4 linked regions of the Phreatobacter stygius genome follow. The protein of the gene in region 4 binds, or shares a complex with, the protein of the main gene of each other region. Links are inferred from orthologs where the notes say so. Each region holds a gene or a part of one and is shown on either strand. Other genes may lie near its edges.

Evidence for each region.
Region 1: the proteins of accD (region 4) and accC are in contact, whole or in part, in a solved structure (PDB 8UXZ), measured with the Escherichia coli proteins. The link is inferred for Phreatobacter stygius from one-to-one orthologs.
Region 2: the proteins of accD (region 4) and accB are in contact, whole or in part, in a solved structure (PDB 8UXZ), measured with the Escherichia coli proteins. The link is inferred for Phreatobacter stygius from one-to-one orthologs.
Region 3: the proteins of accD (region 4) and E8M01_RS10735 are in contact, whole or in part, in a solved structure (PDB 8UXZ), measured with the Escherichia coli proteins. The link is inferred for Phreatobacter stygius from one-to-one orthologs.

What each region holds. Positions count from the first base shown.
Region 1 is NZ_CP039690.1:7,004,882-7,009,274, reverse strand. What follows is about bases 1,490-4,393. They hold accC (acetyl-CoA carboxylase biotin carboxylase subunit), read right to left. Parts: upstream 3,666-4,393; coding sequence 2,313-3,665; downstream 1,490-2,312. Other genes in these bases: aroQ (type II 3-dehydroquinate dehydratase), read right to left, coding at 4,189-4,393; accB (acetyl-CoA carboxylase biotin carboxyl carrier protein), read right to left, coding at 3,680-4,153; E8M01_RS33095 (glutathione peroxidase), read right to left, coding at 1,662-2,264; rnd (ribonuclease D), read right to left, coding at 1,490-1,618. Outside these bases: E8M01_RS33105 (dipeptidase), read right to left, coding at 1-352; more of rnd, read right to left, coding at 464-1,489. UniProt on the Escherichia coli protein: This protein is a component of the acetyl coenzyme A carboxylase complex; first, biotin carboxylase catalyzes the carboxylation of the carrier protein and then the transcarboxylase transfers the carboxyl group to form malonyl-CoA.
Region 2 is NZ_CP039690.1:7,002,672-7,006,858, reverse strand. The notes cover bases 1-2,698. They hold accB (acetyl-CoA carboxylase biotin carboxyl carrier protein), read right to left. Parts: upstream 1,738-2,698; coding sequence 1,264-1,737; downstream 1-1,263. Other genes in these bases: E8M01_RS33075 (AbrB family transcriptional regulator), read left to right, coding at 2,505-2,698; aroQ (type II 3-dehydroquinate dehydratase), read right to left, coding at 1,773-2,228; accC (acetyl-CoA carboxylase biotin carboxylase subunit), read right to left, coding at 1-1,249. Outside these bases: more of E8M01_RS33075, read left to right, coding at 2,699-3,629; E8M01_RS33070 (hybrid sensor histidine kinase/response regulator), read left to right, coding at 3,758-4,187. UniProt on the Escherichia coli protein: This protein is a component of the acetyl coenzyme A carboxylase complex; first, biotin carboxylase catalyzes the carboxylation of the carrier protein and then the transcarboxylase transfers the carboxyl group to form malonyl-CoA.
Region 3 is NZ_CP039690.1:2,336,979-2,341,290, reverse strand. Bases 472-3,294 are described here. They hold E8M01_RS10735 (acetyl-CoA carboxylase carboxyltransferase subunit alpha), read left to right. Parts: upstream 472-1,317; coding sequence 1,318-2,271; downstream 2,272-3,294. Other genes in these bases: E8M01_RS35265 (L,D-transpeptidase family protein), read left to right, coding at 2,579-3,294; E8M01_RS10740 (site-specific tyrosine recombinase XerD), read left to right, coding at 472-1,215. In the rest of the region: E8M01_RS10745 (histidine kinase), read left to right, coding at 129-278; more of E8M01_RS10740, read left to right, coding at 283-471; more of E8M01_RS35265, read left to right, coding at 3,295-4,162; thpR (RNA 2',3'-cyclic phosphodiesterase), read right to left, coding at 4,285-4,312. UniProt on the Escherichia coli protein: Component of the acetyl coenzyme A carboxylase (ACC) complex. First, biotin carboxylase catalyzes the carboxylation of biotin on its carrier protein (BCCP) and then the CO(2) group is transferred by the carboxyltransferase to acetyl-CoA to form malonyl-CoA.
Region 4 is NZ_CP039690.1:4,656,211-4,660,446, reverse strand. What follows is about bases 1,490-4,236. They hold accD (acetyl-CoA carboxylase, carboxyltransferase subunit beta), read left to right. Parts: upstream 1,490-2,297; coding sequence 2,298-3,176; downstream 3,177-4,236. Other genes in these bases: E8M01_RS21875 (bifunctional folylpolyglutamate synthase/dihydrofolate synthase), read left to right, coding at 3,274-4,236; trpA (tryptophan synthase subunit alpha), read left to right, coding at 1,490-2,195. In the rest of the region: E8M01_RS21895 (phosphoribosylanthranilate isomerase), read left to right, coding at 1-148; trpB (tryptophan synthase subunit beta), read left to right, coding at 145-1,362; more of trpA, read left to right, coding at 1,359-1,489.

The sequences.
Region 1 (4,393 bases), 2.3 Mb from region 4 along the record:
CCCTGCGGGCGCGCCCGACATCGGCGGCGCGCCGGGCCGGCAGGAAGACATCCGGGTGCACCGCCTCGATGTCGAGGCAAATGGCCAGCTGTTCCAGGGTGAAGCGGGCGGGCCTTGGTACCGAGGTCGGCACGAAGGCGGCGAAGACCTGGGCCGCGACCCGGCCTTCGCGCATCCTGGGAATGTCGGTATCGCTTTCCTGATGGACCCGGTCGAGGCCATAGGCGGCGACATCGCCAAGGGCTGCGCGGTCGCGGCGGATGGTGAAGGGCAGGTCGTTGTGCCCGTCGAACAGCGGAAACCTGCCGAGCAGTTCAAGGGCCTTGTCCAGGGCCGGATCCGACTTCGTCATAACGGCTCTCTCGCTGCGCGTGCCGCGGTGCTGCGGCGCGCCTGACTATGGCTCTCGGCGCGCGCCGCCGCGCCGCCCGCGCGCGCATGGCGGCTGGTCGCGCGGCGCGGATCAGGCGGTGTCGCGCTCGACCGTCACCACCCGGCCGCGGTCGATGGCCAGCGCCAGCTTGCCGTGCTTGATGGCCAGGGCATTCTCGCCGAACAGCTCGCGCCGCCAGCCTTTCAGCGCACCGACATCGGCCTCGTCGTTCTCGGCGATCTTGTCGAGGTCGTCGGAGGTTGCCACCACCTTGGCGGCGACATGGTGCTTTTCGGCGACCATTTTCAACAGCACCTTGAGCAGCTCGACAGTCGCCGACTGGGCGTGGCTCGGCGGGCGGTGCTTGTCGATCGCCGGCAAGCTCTTCGGATCGCGCGCCAGCCCGCTCTGCACCGCCTCGACGATCGCGATACCGTCGCGCGACCGCTCCCAGCCCTTGGGGATCGAGCGCATGGCGCCGAGCGCCTCGACGGTCTTCGGGCCGGTCATCGCCACGTCGATCAGGCTGTCGTCCTTCAACACCCGCGAGCGCGGCACGTCGCGGGCCTGGGCCTCGCGCTCGCGCCAGGCGGCGACATCCATCAGCACGGCCAGTTCGCGCGGCTTGCGCACGCGGTTGCGAAAACGCTCCCAGGCACGCTCCGGTTCCTGGCGATAGGTCTCGGGCGAGGTCAGCACGCCCATTTCCTCGGCAACCCACTCGGCCCGGCCGCGCTTCTCGAGCTCGGCGGTCAGCTTGACGTAGATATCGCGCAGATGGGTGACATCGGCGATGGCGTAGGTGATCTGCGCCTCGCTCAGCGGCCGCTTCGACCAGTCGGTGAAGCGGCTGGTCTTGTCGAGCATGGTGCCATTGGTGCGCTGGACCAGCTGATCGTAAGAAATGCTGTCGCCATAACCGAGCACCATGGCGGCGACCTGGCTGTCGAACAGCGGCGCCGGAATGCGCTCCGACAGATGCCAGACGATCTCGACGTCCTGGCGGGCGGCGTGGAACACCTTGATCACCGCCGGATTGGTCATCAGGTCGAAAAACGGCGCCAGGTCCATGCCCGGCGCGAGCGCATCGATCGCCACTGCCTCATCCGGGCTGGCGAGCTGGATGACGCAAAGTTTCGGCCAGAAAGTCGTCTCACGGAGGAATTCGGTGTCCACCGTGACGAAAGGGTGTTTGGCGAGGCGCGCACAGATCGCGGCGAGGTCGGACGGAGAAGTGACTAACATCTCGCCTTACATACAGGAGTCGGGCCGCGATTGCGAAGCGGTTTCAGACGCCTGCAAGTTGTGTCTCGACGAGGGCGACGATGCGCGGATCGGTCGGCCGGACGCGTGCCGGAAAGGCGCCGGCGATGAGCCCGGTGCGGCCAATGACGAACTTGTGGAAGTTCCAGGTGGGGATGTCGGCCGGCCGCTGCGCGGCGGCCCAGCGGTAGAACGGATGGGCCGCCGAGCCACGCACCACCTGTTTGCCGGTCATCGGGAAGGACACGCCATATTGCCCGTGACAGACCTCGGCGATCTCCTGATTCGAGCCGCGCTCCTGGTTGAAATCGTCGGACGGCACGCCAACCACCACCAGGCCACGCGCGCGATAGCGGTCCCACATGGTCTGCAGGTCGTTATATTGCGGCGTGAAGCCGCAGGACGAGGCGGTGTTGACCACCAGCAGGACCCGGCCGGCATGATCGGCGAGCCTGACCGGCTCGCCTTCCAGTCCGTCGAAGGTGAAGGCATAGGCCGAATTGGAGATCCGGCTCGAGACCCGACCCGATCCCGGGGCGGAGCTCTGGGCGAGGGCAGGGCCTGCAACCACGGCCGCAGCGGCGGCGATCAGCAGGCGTCTGTCGATTTGGGTCCTGTCGCGGGACATGGTCGCGGCTCCTCCAGTCTCGGACTGGCCTGGCCGCGAACCGCGGCCTCAGGCCGCGATCTCGTTGGTGGCCAGGAACTTTTCCAGCCAATGGATATCGTAATTGCCAGCTGCGATTTCCGGATTGCGAACCAGCGTCCGGAACAGCGGGATAGTGGTTTCGATGCCGTCGACGACGAATTCATCCAGCGCGCGCTTCAGGCGGGCGAGACATTCGGCGCGCGTGCGGCCGTGGACGATCAACTTGCCGACCAGTGAATCATAATAAGGCGGGATCGTGTAGCCCTGATACGCATGGCTGTCGACGCGCACGCCGAGGCCACCCGGCACGTGGAACAGGCCGAGCTTGCCGGGCGAGGGGCGGAAGGTCGAGGGGTTCTCGGCATTGACCCGGCATTCGATGGCGTGGCCCTCGATGACGATGTCCGACTGCTTCATCGACAGCTTCTGGCCGGCGGCGATCTTGATCTGCTCGTTGACCAGGTCGATGCCGGTGATCATCTCGGTGACGGGATGTTCGACCTGGATGCGGGTGTTCATCTCGATGAAGAAGAACTGGCCGTCCTCGTAGAGGAACTCGATCGTGCCGGCGCCGACATAGCCGAGATCGGCCATGGCCTTGGCGCAGACGCCGCCGATTTCGGCGCGCTGGGCCGGCGTGATGATCGGCGAGGGGCCTTCCTCCCAGACCTTCTGGTGCCGGCGCTGCAGCGAACAGTCGCGTTCGCCGAGATGGATGGCGCTGCCCTGGCCGTCGCCGAGGATCTGGATTTCGATATGGCGCGGCTTGCCGAGATATTTCTCGATATAGACGGCATCGTCGCCGAACGCCGCCTTGGCTTCGGTCTTGGCGGTCTGCAGCGCGACGTCGAGTTCGTCGGCGGTGCGCGCCACCTTCATGCCGCGGCCGCCGCCGCCGGCGGCGGCCTTGATGATGACGGGAAAGCCGATCTCCTTGGCGACGCGGCGGGCATCCTCGTCATTGTCGATGCCGCCTTCGGAGCCGGGAACGGTCGGAATGCCCAGGCGCTTGGCGGTGCGCTTGGCCTCGATCTTGTCGCCCATCACCCTGATGTGTTCGGCCTTGGGGCCAATGAAGGTGATGCCGTGGCTTTCCAGGATCTCGGCGAAACGGGCGTTTTCCGACAGGAAGCCGTAGCCGGGATGGACCGCGTCGGCGCCGGTGATCTCGCAGGCCGCCAAGAGCTGGGGAATGTTGAGATAGCTGTCGCGTGCCGGCGGCGGGCCAATGCAGACGCTCTCGTCGGCGAGCTTCACATGCATGGCATCGGAATCGGCCGTCGAATGCACGGCGACGGTTGCGATGTCGAGCTCCTTGCAGGCGCGCAGCACCCTGAGCGCGATCTCACCGCGATTGGCGATCAGGACCTTGTGGAACATGGGCACCTGTCCGCTCATTCGACGATCATGAGCGGCTCGCCGTATTCGACCGGCCGACCGTCTTCGAAGAAGATGCGCGTGACCGTGCCGCTGCGCGGCGCGGCGATATCGTTGAAGGTCTTCATGGCTTCGATCAGGCAGAGCCGGTCGCCCTCCTTCACCACCGTGCCGAGCTCGACCAGCGGCTTGGCGTCGGGCGAGGGCCGGCGATAGGCGGTGCCGACCATGGGCGAGGTGACCACGCCTGGATGTTTGCGCGGGTCGTCGACGACCACGGGCGCGGCCGCCGCAGCTGCTGCGACCGGCGCGGCGGCCGGTGCATGCGCCGCGACCGGCGCCGCCACCGTGGTGTGGACGGTGATCTGGCGCGCCACGCGGATCTTCAGGTCGTCATGGGCGACCTCGATCTCGGTCAGGTCGGTATCGGTCAGCACCTGCGCGAGTTCGCGAATGAGCGCGGGATCGATGGGGTATTTGTTCTTGAGCATGGGGCCCTCTTTGGCCGATCGCTTCGCCGTCGGCCTCAGGCCTTCGGCGGAAGTCCGGCGAGTGCGGCGATGGCGAGCACGTAACCATTGGGGCCGAGCCCGACAATGATCCCGCGCGCGACGGGTGAGAGATAGGAATGATGACGGAACGCCTCGCGGGCGTGCACATTGGTGATGTGGACCTCGATCACCGGCACGCCGGTGCCCCGGATCGCATCGGCGATCGCGAGCGAAGTGTGG
Region 2 (4,187 bases), 2.3 Mb from region 4 along the record:
TAGTGGTTTCGATGCCGTCGACGACGAATTCATCCAGCGCGCGCTTCAGGCGGGCGAGACATTCGGCGCGCGTGCGGCCGTGGACGATCAACTTGCCGACCAGTGAATCATAATAAGGCGGGATCGTGTAGCCCTGATACGCATGGCTGTCGACGCGCACGCCGAGGCCACCCGGCACGTGGAACAGGCCGAGCTTGCCGGGCGAGGGGCGGAAGGTCGAGGGGTTCTCGGCATTGACCCGGCATTCGATGGCGTGGCCCTCGATGACGATGTCCGACTGCTTCATCGACAGCTTCTGGCCGGCGGCGATCTTGATCTGCTCGTTGACCAGGTCGATGCCGGTGATCATCTCGGTGACGGGATGTTCGACCTGGATGCGGGTGTTCATCTCGATGAAGAAGAACTGGCCGTCCTCGTAGAGGAACTCGATCGTGCCGGCGCCGACATAGCCGAGATCGGCCATGGCCTTGGCGCAGACGCCGCCGATTTCGGCGCGCTGGGCCGGCGTGATGATCGGCGAGGGGCCTTCCTCCCAGACCTTCTGGTGCCGGCGCTGCAGCGAACAGTCGCGTTCGCCGAGATGGATGGCGCTGCCCTGGCCGTCGCCGAGGATCTGGATTTCGATATGGCGCGGCTTGCCGAGATATTTCTCGATATAGACGGCATCGTCGCCGAACGCCGCCTTGGCTTCGGTCTTGGCGGTCTGCAGCGCGACGTCGAGTTCGTCGGCGGTGCGCGCCACCTTCATGCCGCGGCCGCCGCCGCCGGCGGCGGCCTTGATGATGACGGGAAAGCCGATCTCCTTGGCGACGCGGCGGGCATCCTCGTCATTGTCGATGCCGCCTTCGGAGCCGGGAACGGTCGGAATGCCCAGGCGCTTGGCGGTGCGCTTGGCCTCGATCTTGTCGCCCATCACCCTGATGTGTTCGGCCTTGGGGCCAATGAAGGTGATGCCGTGGCTTTCCAGGATCTCGGCGAAACGGGCGTTTTCCGACAGGAAGCCGTAGCCGGGATGGACCGCGTCGGCGCCGGTGATCTCGCAGGCCGCCAAGAGCTGGGGAATGTTGAGATAGCTGTCGCGTGCCGGCGGCGGGCCAATGCAGACGCTCTCGTCGGCGAGCTTCACATGCATGGCATCGGAATCGGCCGTCGAATGCACGGCGACGGTTGCGATGTCGAGCTCCTTGCAGGCGCGCAGCACCCTGAGCGCGATCTCACCGCGATTGGCGATCAGGACCTTGTGGAACATGGGCACCTGTCCGCTCATTCGACGATCATGAGCGGCTCGCCGTATTCGACCGGCCGACCGTCTTCGAAGAAGATGCGCGTGACCGTGCCGCTGCGCGGCGCGGCGATATCGTTGAAGGTCTTCATGGCTTCGATCAGGCAGAGCCGGTCGCCCTCCTTCACCACCGTGCCGAGCTCGACCAGCGGCTTGGCGTCGGGCGAGGGCCGGCGATAGGCGGTGCCGACCATGGGCGAGGTGACCACGCCTGGATGTTTGCGCGGGTCGTCGACGACCACGGGCGCGGCCGCCGCAGCTGCTGCGACCGGCGCGGCGGCCGGTGCATGCGCCGCGACCGGCGCCGCCACCGTGGTGTGGACGGTGATCTGGCGCGCCACGCGGATCTTCAGGTCGTCATGGGCGACCTCGATCTCGGTCAGGTCGGTATCGGTCAGCACCTGCGCGAGTTCGCGAATGAGCGCGGGATCGATGGGGTATTTGTTCTTGAGCATGGGGCCCTCTTTGGCCGATCGCTTCGCCGTCGGCCTCAGGCCTTCGGCGGAAGTCCGGCGAGTGCGGCGATGGCGAGCACGTAACCATTGGGGCCGAGCCCGACAATGATCCCGCGCGCGACGGGTGAGAGATAGGAATGATGACGGAACGCCTCGCGGGCGTGCACATTGGTGATGTGGACCTCGATCACCGGCACGCCGGTGCCCCGGATCGCATCGGCGATCGCGAGCGAAGTGTGGGTATAGGCGCCGGCATTGAGCACGACGCCTTTCAAGTCGCCCGCGGCATAGGCCTTGCCGGCCTCGTGGATCCAATCGACCAGCACGCCCTCATGGTTGGACTGCCGGCAATCGGCGGTGAGGCCGTGCCCGGCAGCCGCGGTGCGGCAAAGTGCATCGACGTCGGCCAGCGTGGTGGCGCCGTAGATCGCCGGTTCACGCGTGCCGAGAAGGTTGAGATTGGGTCCGTTGAGGACGAGGACGGTGCTCATGCGGGGGCGTCGGGTCCAGATGGGGCCGCTCCGCGATCGATCCGGTGCGGAATCGAGGCGGTCCCGGAAAATCGCAACCCTCCGGGCCGGCCCTTATAGGCCGGGCCGTGACGGATGGAAAGCGACCCGTGAGACCCGCTATTTCCGGCCGGCGTCATGGTGGATAAGTCCAGCTGGCGCGGGCTTTGGCGAAGATGCTATGCGCTCGCCCAGCCTGGGCCAAGAGCCGGAGTCCGGCCGAGGGCACCGGCTGCCGGGGCAGCAGAGGAGCAGGGCGTGAACGGTTGGTTCGCCGAGATCCGCTACGGCATCGCGCAATTGGCGCCGTCGCGGTTTCCCTATCCACGGTTCGCGCTGGCGCTGCTGCTCGGCCTTGCCGGCGGCTATATCTTCTCGATCCTGAAGCTGCCGCTGCCCTGGATGCTCGGCGCCATGATGTTCTGCACGGTCGCCGCGCTGACCCGGGCGCCGGTCGCCGCACCCGCGGTGATCCGGCCGCCGATGTCGGCGGTGATCGGCGTCATGCTCGGCTCGGGCTTCAGCCCTTCGGTGATCGCGCAGATCCCTCAGTGGTTGCCGACCATCCTCGGCCTCGTCGTCTTCATGGTCGCCTGCGGCCTGACGGTGGTCTGGTATTTCCGCCGGATCGGCGGCTTTGACCGCACCACGGCGTTCTTTTCCGGCATGCCGGGCGGCCTGGTCGAGATGATCACCTATGGCGAGGAGCGCGGCGGCGACGCCCGGGTGATCGCACTGGTCCATTCGGCCCGCATCCTGATGATCGTGATGACCTTGCCTTTCGCCATCCAATGGATCGAGGGCGTTTCGCTCAACCGTGCCGCCGGTTCGGTCTCGATGTTCGATACGCCGCTGGTCAGCGAAGCCTGGCTGGTCGGCTGCGGGCTTGCCGGCGCACTCCTGGGCCATCTCCTGAACCTGCCGGCCAAGACCCTGCTCGGTCCCATGCTGGTGAGCGCCTGCGTGCATCTCATGGGCTGGAGCGATTTCAAGCCGCCGTTCGAGATCGTCAACGCGGCCCAGCTGATCCTCGGCGTGGCGATCGGCTGCCGCTTCGCCGGCACGGCGAGCCGGACGGTCATGCGCATCCTGGCGCTGTCGGTCGGCTCGACCGTCATCCTGCTGTTCTGGATGACGGTCTTCGCGGTCATCGTCTCGCGCCTGTCGGATTTCGGCGTGGTGACCCTGGCGCTGGCCTATTCACCGGGCGGGCTCGCCGAAATGAGCCTGATCGCGGTCGCCCTGCATGCCGAGGTGGCTTTCGTCGCGGCCCATCACATCATCAGGGTCTTCCTGGTGATGATTTCCGCGCCGCTGGCGTTCCGGATCGCCAACCGGCTGCTCGGCCCGGAACAACGGCCGGCACGCCAGCCGGCCGAGTAGGGCGCGCCGGTTCAGGCCACCCGTGCGCGTCGGCCGGTTCCGACTCACATAGGACAGCCTTAGACTCAAAGCCCGTGCGGTCGCACGAATGGCCCGGGCAAACGCCCGGTCGCATCAGGACGATGACCATGTCGCAGACAGAGGCAAACGGCGAAGCGCGTTTGCAGGCGGCTTTGGTCGACCTTCTCTATCGCCAGTCCTATGGGGCGATGATCGCCAGCATCGTCGTGCCCTGGCCGGTCGTCTATGTGCTGTGGGGCACCGTGGCGGGCCCGCTGCTGTTGACCTGGGCCGCCGCGATCTATGCGCTGACCGGGGCCCGCTGGCTCCTGTCCCGCCGCTATTTTCAGCGCGCGAGCGACAGTCCGGGCTTCGCGGTCTGGGCCCGCCGCTTCACGCTGCTGTCGATTCTCTGGAGCCTGGCCTGGGGCGCGCTCGGCTGGATCGGCTTCGTTCCCACCCAGGCTCACCTCGTCGCCTTCGTCTGCATCGTGCTGACCGGCATGTCGGGCGGCGGCGTGTCGTCGGTGGCGGCCCATCCGCCGGCTCATGCCCGGG
Region 3 (4,312 bases), 2.3 Mb from region 4 along the record:
GGGAAGCCGGCTTTGCCGGTCATGCACGACTTCCCGCGCTTTCCCGCAGTGTGCGGCGGCTTGCGGCGCACCACCATTCGTGGTCAGTCTCGAAGGCTCAGAGCGCCGCGATCGAGAGCTTAGCCGTCATGCCGACATTGATGCGTTTCTTGACCATCATGGTCGTGCTCGGCGGGCTCGTCTTCGCCAGCATGCTGGCCTTCGCCTATCTGGTCGATCCGGAGCCGCGGGACATGACGGTGACCATTCCGGCGAACCGCCTGCAGCCAAAGCGCTGACGCCATGGCGCGCGGGTCAAGCGAGATCGACCTGTTCCTCGACATGATGGCGGCCGAGCGCGGCGCGGCGATCAATACGCTCGCCGCCTATCGCCGCGACCTCGACGACTATGCCGGCTTCATCGGCACCGAGGGGGTCGGGCCGAAGGCGGCGACCACCGACATGATCCGCGCCTATCTCGCCGATTGCGCCGGCCGCGGCCTGAAGACCGCCTCGGTCGCCCGCAGGCTCTCGGCGGTGCGCCAGTTGCACCGCTTCCTTTACGGCGAGGGGCTGACGCCAGATGACCCGGCCGCCGTGCTGGAGGGGCCGAAGCGGGGCCGGCCCTTGCCCAAAGTTCTGAGCCTTGGCGAAGTCGACCGGCTCCTGGCGGTGGCCAAGGAAGGGCTCGCCGACGCCGCCCGGCCGGTCGGCGAGCGGCTGAGAACGGCGCGCATGGCCTGCCTGCTCGAGCTGCTTTATGCGAGCGGCCTGCGCATCTCCGAGCTGATCAGCCTGCCGGTCACTGCGGCGCGCCGTGACCAGCGGTTCCTGGTGGTGCGCGGCAAAGGCAACAAGGAGCGGGTCGTGCCGCTGAACCAGGCGGCCAAGGACGCCATGGCAACCTATCTGGCGCTGCGCGAGGAGGCCGGCCTCGGGCCGTCGAAATGGCTGTTCCCGTCATCGGGCGAGAGCGGCCACCTGACGCGGCAATATGTCGGGCGCGAACTGAAGCAGGTCGCCTCGGCCGCCGGCCTGCCGGTCGCCAAGGTCAGTCCGCATGTGCTGCGCCATGCCTTTGCCAGCCATCTTCTGCAGAACGGCGCCGATCTGAGATCGGTCCAGCAACTGCTCGGCCATGCCGATATAGCGACGACGCAGATCTATACCCATGTACTCGACGAGCGCCTCGCCGGCCTCGTCCGCGATCTGCATCCGCTGGCCGACGACGACTGATATTCCTGTCTTCGCTTGACTTTCGACCCCCTCAAGGGGCATTTCCTCGCCCTGCACCGGCCCTCGGGCCGCCCCCCAAAGGCCTGGCCCGATCCATACCCGATGCGTAGTTATCTCGATTTCGAAAAGCCGATCGCCGAGCTCGAATCCAAAGTCGAGGAACTGCGCGAGGTCGCCGCGCGCGACGGCGGCGTGTCGATCACCGACGAGGTCGCCAAGCTCGAGCAGAAGGCCGACCAGGCGCTGAAGGATCTCTATTCCGGGCTCACCCCCTGGCAGAAGACCCTGGTCGCCCGCCATCCGGCCCGGCCGCATACGCTCGACTATATCGCCAAGCTGATCGAGGATTTCACGCCGCTGGCCGGCGACCGGGTGTTCGGCGAGGACGAGGCGATCGTCGGTGGTTTCGGCCGGTTCCGCGGCCAGAGCATCTGCATCATGGGCCATGAGCGCGGCGACACCACCGAGACCCGCATCCGGCACAATTTCGGCATGGCCCGCCCGGAGGGTTATCGCAAGGCGGTGCGTCTGATGGAAACCGCCGAGCGCTTCGACATCCCGGTGGTCTCGCTGGTCGACACCGCCGGCGCCTATCCGGGCATCGGCGCCGAGGAGCGCGGCCAGGCCGAGGCGATCGCCCGCTCGACCGATCGCAGCCTGTCGCTCGGCGTGCCCAACATCGCTGTCATCATCGGCGAGGGCGGCTCGGGCGGAGCCATCGCGATCGCCGCGGCCAACCGGGTCATGATGCTCGAACATTCGATCTATAGCGTCATCTCGCCGGAGGGGGCGGCCTCGATCCTGTGGCGCGACACCGCCAAGGCGCAGGACGCCGCCACCAACATGAAGATCACCGCGCAGGACCTGCTGCGTTTCGGGGTGATCGACCAGATCGTCAACGAGCCGGTCGGCGGCGCGCATCGCGATCCCGACGCCGCCATCCTGCGCGTCGGCGATGCGCTGGCCCAGGGGCTCCAGCAGTTGGCCGGGCAATCGCCGGATGATATTCGTAAGCTCAGGCGTGACAAATTCCTGGCGATCGGCCGGTCGGTCTGATCGGAATGCGGCGGCTGCCGCATGTTCGCCACGATGTCCGTTTCATGTGAATTTCGTTAACCCTCCGTGGCGTTTTCGGCATCTTGCAGTAACCTCGGGTTGACGCTATCCGTCTCCACTAAGGATCCCTTAAGGATCACAGGCGTCAGACTGACACCGTAAAAGGGCGGTTTGGCCCAAGGTCGGGAGCAGAGCATTGCGTCAGACGGCTCGAGCCGCCAGGGGGGCATCGCGGATCAGAAGCCTGAGGCTGTTGGCTTCGGCCGCGTTGATCGCGCTCGCGTTGGGCGCCTGCCAGGACAACACCATGTCGCGCGGCAATCCCAACCGCGGCAACATTGCCTTGTCGCAGGCCGTGCTCGAAGAGCTCAACACCAAGGGCATGACGCGTACCTCGCCGGTGCTGATGCGCATCTTCAAGCAGGAAGCCGAGCTCGAGGTCTGGAAAAAAGACGCCAACGGCCGCTACGCGCTCTTCAAGGTCTACCCGATCTGCAATTATTCCGGTGACCTCGGCCCGAAGGTCCGCGAAGGCGATCGCCAGTCTCCCGAAGGCTTCTATGCGATCACGCCGGGCCTGATGAACCCGAACTCGTCCTATTATCTCGCCTTCAACATGGGCTTCCCGAACAATTTCGATCGGGCCCATGGCCGCAGCGGCTCGCACCTGATGGTCCATGGCGACTGCTCGTCGCGCGGCTGCTACGCGATGACCGACGAGGCGATCGCCGAGGTCTATGCGCTGGCGCGTGACGCGCTGCAGGGCGGCCAGGAATCGTTCCAGGTCCAGGCCTATCCGTTCCGCATGACGCCGCGCAATCTCGCCCGTCACCGCAACAATCCGAACATGGCGTTCTGGCGCAACCTGAAGGAAGGTTACGATCACTTCGAGGTGACCCGCCAGGAACCCCAGGTCGATGTCTGCGAGCGTCGCTACGTGTTCAACGCGGTGGCGCCGAACTCCTCGCTGGCGCAAGCCGGCGGCGGCACGCAGAACGCTTCGCTCGCGGGGGCCCCGCGCGAAATGATCGGCGCCGATCCCTGGGCCAGCACGCGCAATTCGGCCGCCGGCCGCGCCAATGTCTCGACCTCGGCGGCCGCCGCCGTTCCGGTGTCGATGAACGATGCCGCCCGGGCCAGCACGACGTCGGCCGCGCCGGCGGCGCGCGCCATCCCCGCCCGCGGCGTGCGCAGCCGCTTCACCGCGGTCAGCGACGACCCGGCCTCGCGCCCGGCGTTCCAGTCTGCGTCCGCCTGCCCGGCCTATGTCGTGCCGCCGGCGATCCGTCAGGCGGTGACCGCCAAGAATTCCCGCGACATGGCCCAGGTCGCCGCGCTGGCTGGCCAGATCGAGGCAGCACCTGCCCGGTCCGGCATTGACGGCGGCACCAATCAGCGCTTCGCCGACCGTTTCGCCCACCGGCGCATCCGGGTCGGCGCGAGCGAGCCGAGCTTCTCGTTGGCGAGCCAGGAGAGCACACCGGTGACGCTGGTCACGGCGCGTTCGCCTGTTGCCGCCGAACCGGCTCCGGTGGCTCCTGCGCCGGCGACGGCCGTTGCGGCCGCCCCTGCCGCGGTCGAAGCGGCTCAGCCGACCACTCTGGCGGCGGCTCCGGTTCCGGCCCCCTCGCCATTGCGCACGACGGTCATCGCGCAGAGCGGCGCCGCAGCGCCGGCGCAGGCCTCGGCCCTCACGGCCTTTGCCCCGGCCGAAGCGCCGGCGCCCCAGCAGTCCGGCAATTGGTTCACCCGGCTGATCGGCACGAGCCCGACGGCAGGTCCGGCGCCCGCCGTCGAGGCGACCCCGGCAGCACAGGTTCCCGCCACCGGCGCGCCGGTGCCGCTGCCGCGACCGCATGCCTCGGTGTCGACGGGCGCGCGGGTCAACTGAGCCTGAGCTGAACCGATCCTGGCTTTGGCCGATCACTTGGCGTCGACGAGGCGCGCATTTGCCGCGCCTCCGACAAGGGTCAAGATTGTCCGCTGCCCAGGCCTGTCGGGTGCCAGTGAGCCTCAGGCCGCCAGCGGATAGGTCTCTTCG
Region 4 (4,236 bases):
AATCAGGTTGACGCGGCTCTCAGGCGTCGATGTGTCATCCGGGGTCGAAAGCGCGCCGGGCGTCAAGGATCCCGACAAGATCAGGGCCTTCGTGGCCGCCGCACGTCAGGCCGCCGCCGCGGCTGCGGGCGCAGGAGACAAGCGATGAACGTGCCGCCGAAACCCAATTCCTACCGCACTGGCCCTGATGATCGCGGTCGCTTCGGCATCTATGGCGGACGCTTCGTCGCGGAAACGCTGATGCCGCTGATCCTCGATCTTGAAAAGGCCTATGCCGAAGCCAGGCAGGACTCGGCTTTCGCCAAGGAGATGACCGGCTATCTCACCCACTATGTCGGCCGTCCCAGCCCGCTCTATTTCGCCGAACGCCTGACCGACCATTTCGGCGGCGCCAAGATCTACCTGAAGCGCGAAGAGCTGAACCATACCGGCTCGCACAAGGTGAACAACGTGCTGGGCCAGATCCTGCTGGCCCGCCGCATGGGCAAGAAACGGATCATCGCCGAAACCGGCGCCGGCCAGCATGGCGTCGCCACCGCCACGCTCTGCGCCCGCTTCGGCCTGGAATGTGTGGTCTATATGGGCGCGGTCGACGTCGCCCGGCAGGCGCCCAACGTGTTCCGCATGAAGATGCTGGGCGCCGAGGTGGTGCCGGTGCAATCCGGCGCGCGCACCTTGAAGGATGCGATGAACGAGGCGCTGCGCGACTGGGTGACCAATGTCGGCAACACGTTCTACTGCATCGGCACGGTGGCTGGTCCCCATCCCTATCCCGGCATGGTGCGCGACTTCCAGTCGGTCATCGGCGACGAGACGCGCAGCCAAATGCACGAGGCCGAGGGTCGCCTGCCGGACAGCCTGATCGCCTGCGTCGGCGGCGGCTCCAATGCCATCGGCCTGTTCCACCCGTTCCTGGATGACCCGACGGTTGAGATCTACGGCGTCGAAGCCGCCGGCCACGGCCTGACCAAGCTGCATGCCGCTTCCATTGCCGGCGGCCGTGCCGGCGTGCTGCACGGCAACCGCACCTATCTCCTGATGGACGATGACGGCCAGATCCAGGAGGGGCATTCGATCTCGGCCGGCCTCGACTATCCCGGCATCGGGCCGGAACATTCCTGGCTGAACGATATCGGCCGGGTGAAATATCTCTCCGCGACCGACGACGAGGCCGTGGCGGCCTTCCAGCTCCTGTCGAAGATCGAGGGTATCATCCCGGCCCTCGAAAGCGCCCATGCGCTGGCCAAGGTCGCCGACCTCGCGCCGACCAAGCCGAGGGATCACCTGATGGTCGTCAATCTTTCCGGTCGCGGCGACAAGGACGTCCCGCAGGTCGCCGAAATCCTGGGAACCAAGCTGTGAGCACCCGTCTCGACACCCGCTTCGCCGATCTCGCCCGTGAAGGCCGCGCCGGCCTCGTCACCTATGTCATGGCCGGCGATCCCGACCGCGAGACCGCCCGGGCGATCCTGAAGGCGCTGCCCGGCGCCGGCGCCGACGTGATCGAATTCGGCATGCCCTTCACCGATCCGATGGCCGATGGCCCGGCGATCCAGGCGGCCGGCCTCAGGGCGCTGTCCGGCGGCCAGACGCTGAAGAAGACGCTCGAGGACATCGCCTGGTTCCGCTCCGGCGACCAGACGACGCCGATCGTGCTGATGGGTTATTACAACCCGATCTACATCTATGGCGTCGACAGGTTTCTCGATGACGCCAAGGCCGCCGGCATTGACGGGCTGATCGTCGTCGACCTGCCGCCGGAAGAGGATGCCGAACTTTGCCTGCCGGCGCTGAAGGCGGGCCTGAACTTCATTCGGCTGGCGACGCCGACCACCGACGACAAGCGCTTGCCGACCGTGCTGACCAATACCTCGGGTTTTGTCTATTACGTCTCGATAACCGGCATTACCGGCATGGCGACGCCGAATTTCGACCGGACGGCGGAAGCGGTGGCGCGTATCAAGCGGCACACCAGCCTGCCGGTCGCCGTCGGCTTCGGCGTCAAGAATGCCGACCACGCCGCGGCCGTCGCCCGTGGCGCCGATGCCGTGGTGGTCGGCTCCGCCCTGGTCGATGCGGTGAAGGCCTCGCTCGACCAGGACGGCAAGGGCAGCGCCCGCACCGCGCAGGCGGTCGCCGATATCGTCGGTTCGCTAGCCAGCGGCGTGCGTGGCGCCCGTCGTGCGGCCGAATGAGCCTCGCCCGAGCCGGAGCCCAGGCGCCTCGCGCGCTTCGCGCCGTTAGCTTATATTGACCTCTTCGCGGCCGCTTGCGGCTGCTTGTGCCAGGACCCGCAGATGAACTGGATCACCGACGTTCTTCCTCCGAAGATCCGATCGTTCCTGAAGCGCGATACGCCGGAAAATCTCTGGGTGAAATGCCCGGAAACCGGTCAGATGGTCTTCCACAAGGACCTGGAAACCAATCTTTTCGTCATTCCCGGCTCCGGCGTGCACATGCGCATGGGCTCGACCGCCAGGCTCAAGTCGGTGTTCGACAACGGCACCTGGTTCGACGTGCAATTGCCCGACGTGCCGCCGGATCCGCTCAAGTTCCGCGACGAGAAGCGTTATGTCGACCGGGTCAAGGATGCCCGCGCCAAGACCGGCATGAATGATGCGATCAAGGTCGGCTACGGCAAGCTCGAAGGGCTCGCCGTCACGGTTGCCGTCCAGGACATGGACTTCATGGCCGGCTCGCTCGGCACCGCCGCTGGTGAAGCCATCGTCAAGGGCATGATGACCGCGGTCGAGAAAAACACGCCCTTCATCATCTTCACCGCGTCCGGCGGCGCGCGCATGCAGGAAGGCATCCTGTCGCTGATGCAGATGCCGCGCACGACGGTCGCCGTGCAGGCGCTGCGCGCCGCCAAGCTGCCCTATATCGTGGTGCTGACCAACCCGACCACCGGCGGCGTCACCGCCAGCTATGCCATGCTCGGCGACGTCCATATCGCCGAACCGGGCGCCTTGATCGGCTTTGCCGGACCGCGGGTGATCGAGCAGACCATTCGCGAGAAGCTGCCCGACGGCTTCCAGCGTGCCGAATATCTCAAGGACCACGGCATGGTCGACCTGGTGGTGCATCGCCACGACCTGCGCGAGACGTTGGGGCGGCTCTGCCGCGTGCTGACCAAGGCGCCGCCGGCCGGTCAGACGGAAGCCGAAGCCGCCTGACGCCAGGCACGGTCGCGCCGAAGCGCCTTCAGGGCGCCATCGGCGCGTTACATTATCGGTCCAGGAACGGCCGCATCCCGTCGTGAACACGCTCGCCATGACCCCTATCGACGCCATCCTGGAGCGGCTGACCAAGCTGCACCCCAAACTGATCGACATGTCGCTCGACCGCATGCACCGGGTGCTCAACGCGCTCGGCCATCCCGAGCGGCAGCTGCCGCCGGTGATCCATGTCGCCGGGACCAATGGCAAGGGCTCGACCACGGCCTTTTCCCGGGCACTGCTGGAAGCCTCCGGGCGCAGCGTGCATGTCTATACCTCGCCGCACCTGGTGCGCTTCCACGAGCGCTACCGGATCGGCCAGCCAGGCGGCGGCAAGATCGTCGGCGACGATGCGCTGGCCGATGTGCTGCTCGAGGTCGAACGGGTCAATGCCGGCGAGCCGATCACCCAGTTCGAGATCACCGCAGCGGCCGGCTTCGTGCTGTTTGCCCGCAATCCCGCCGATGCGGTGATCCTCGAAGTCGGCATGGGCGGCCGGCTCGACGCCACCAATGTCATCACCCGCCCGGCGGTGACCGTGATCACCCCGGTGTCGATGGACCATGCCGACTATCTCGGCGATACCGTCGCCAAGATCGCCGGCGAAAAAGCCGGCATCCTGAAACGCGGCCGCCCTTGCGTCGTGGCGCGCCAGACGCCCGAGGCGCTCGCCGTCATCGAGGCAATGGCGGAGCACCAGCGGGCCCGGCTGCTGGTCTCCGGCCTCGACTGGTTCGCCCGCGAGGAGAACGGCCGCTTCGTCTATCAGGACGAGGATGGGCTCGTCGACACCGCGCCGCCTCGGCTCCTCGGCGCCCATCAGTTCGAGAATGCCGGGACGGCGGTGGCAGCGGTGAAGACCGCCGGCTTCGCGCTGAGCGCCGACGAGGTCGAACGCGGCTTGCAGACGGTCGAATGGCCAGCCCGGCTGCAGAATCTGGCCAAGGGCAAGATCGCCAGGCTTCTGCCCGACGGCAGCGAGATCTGGCTCGACGGCGGCCACAATCCGGGTGGCGGC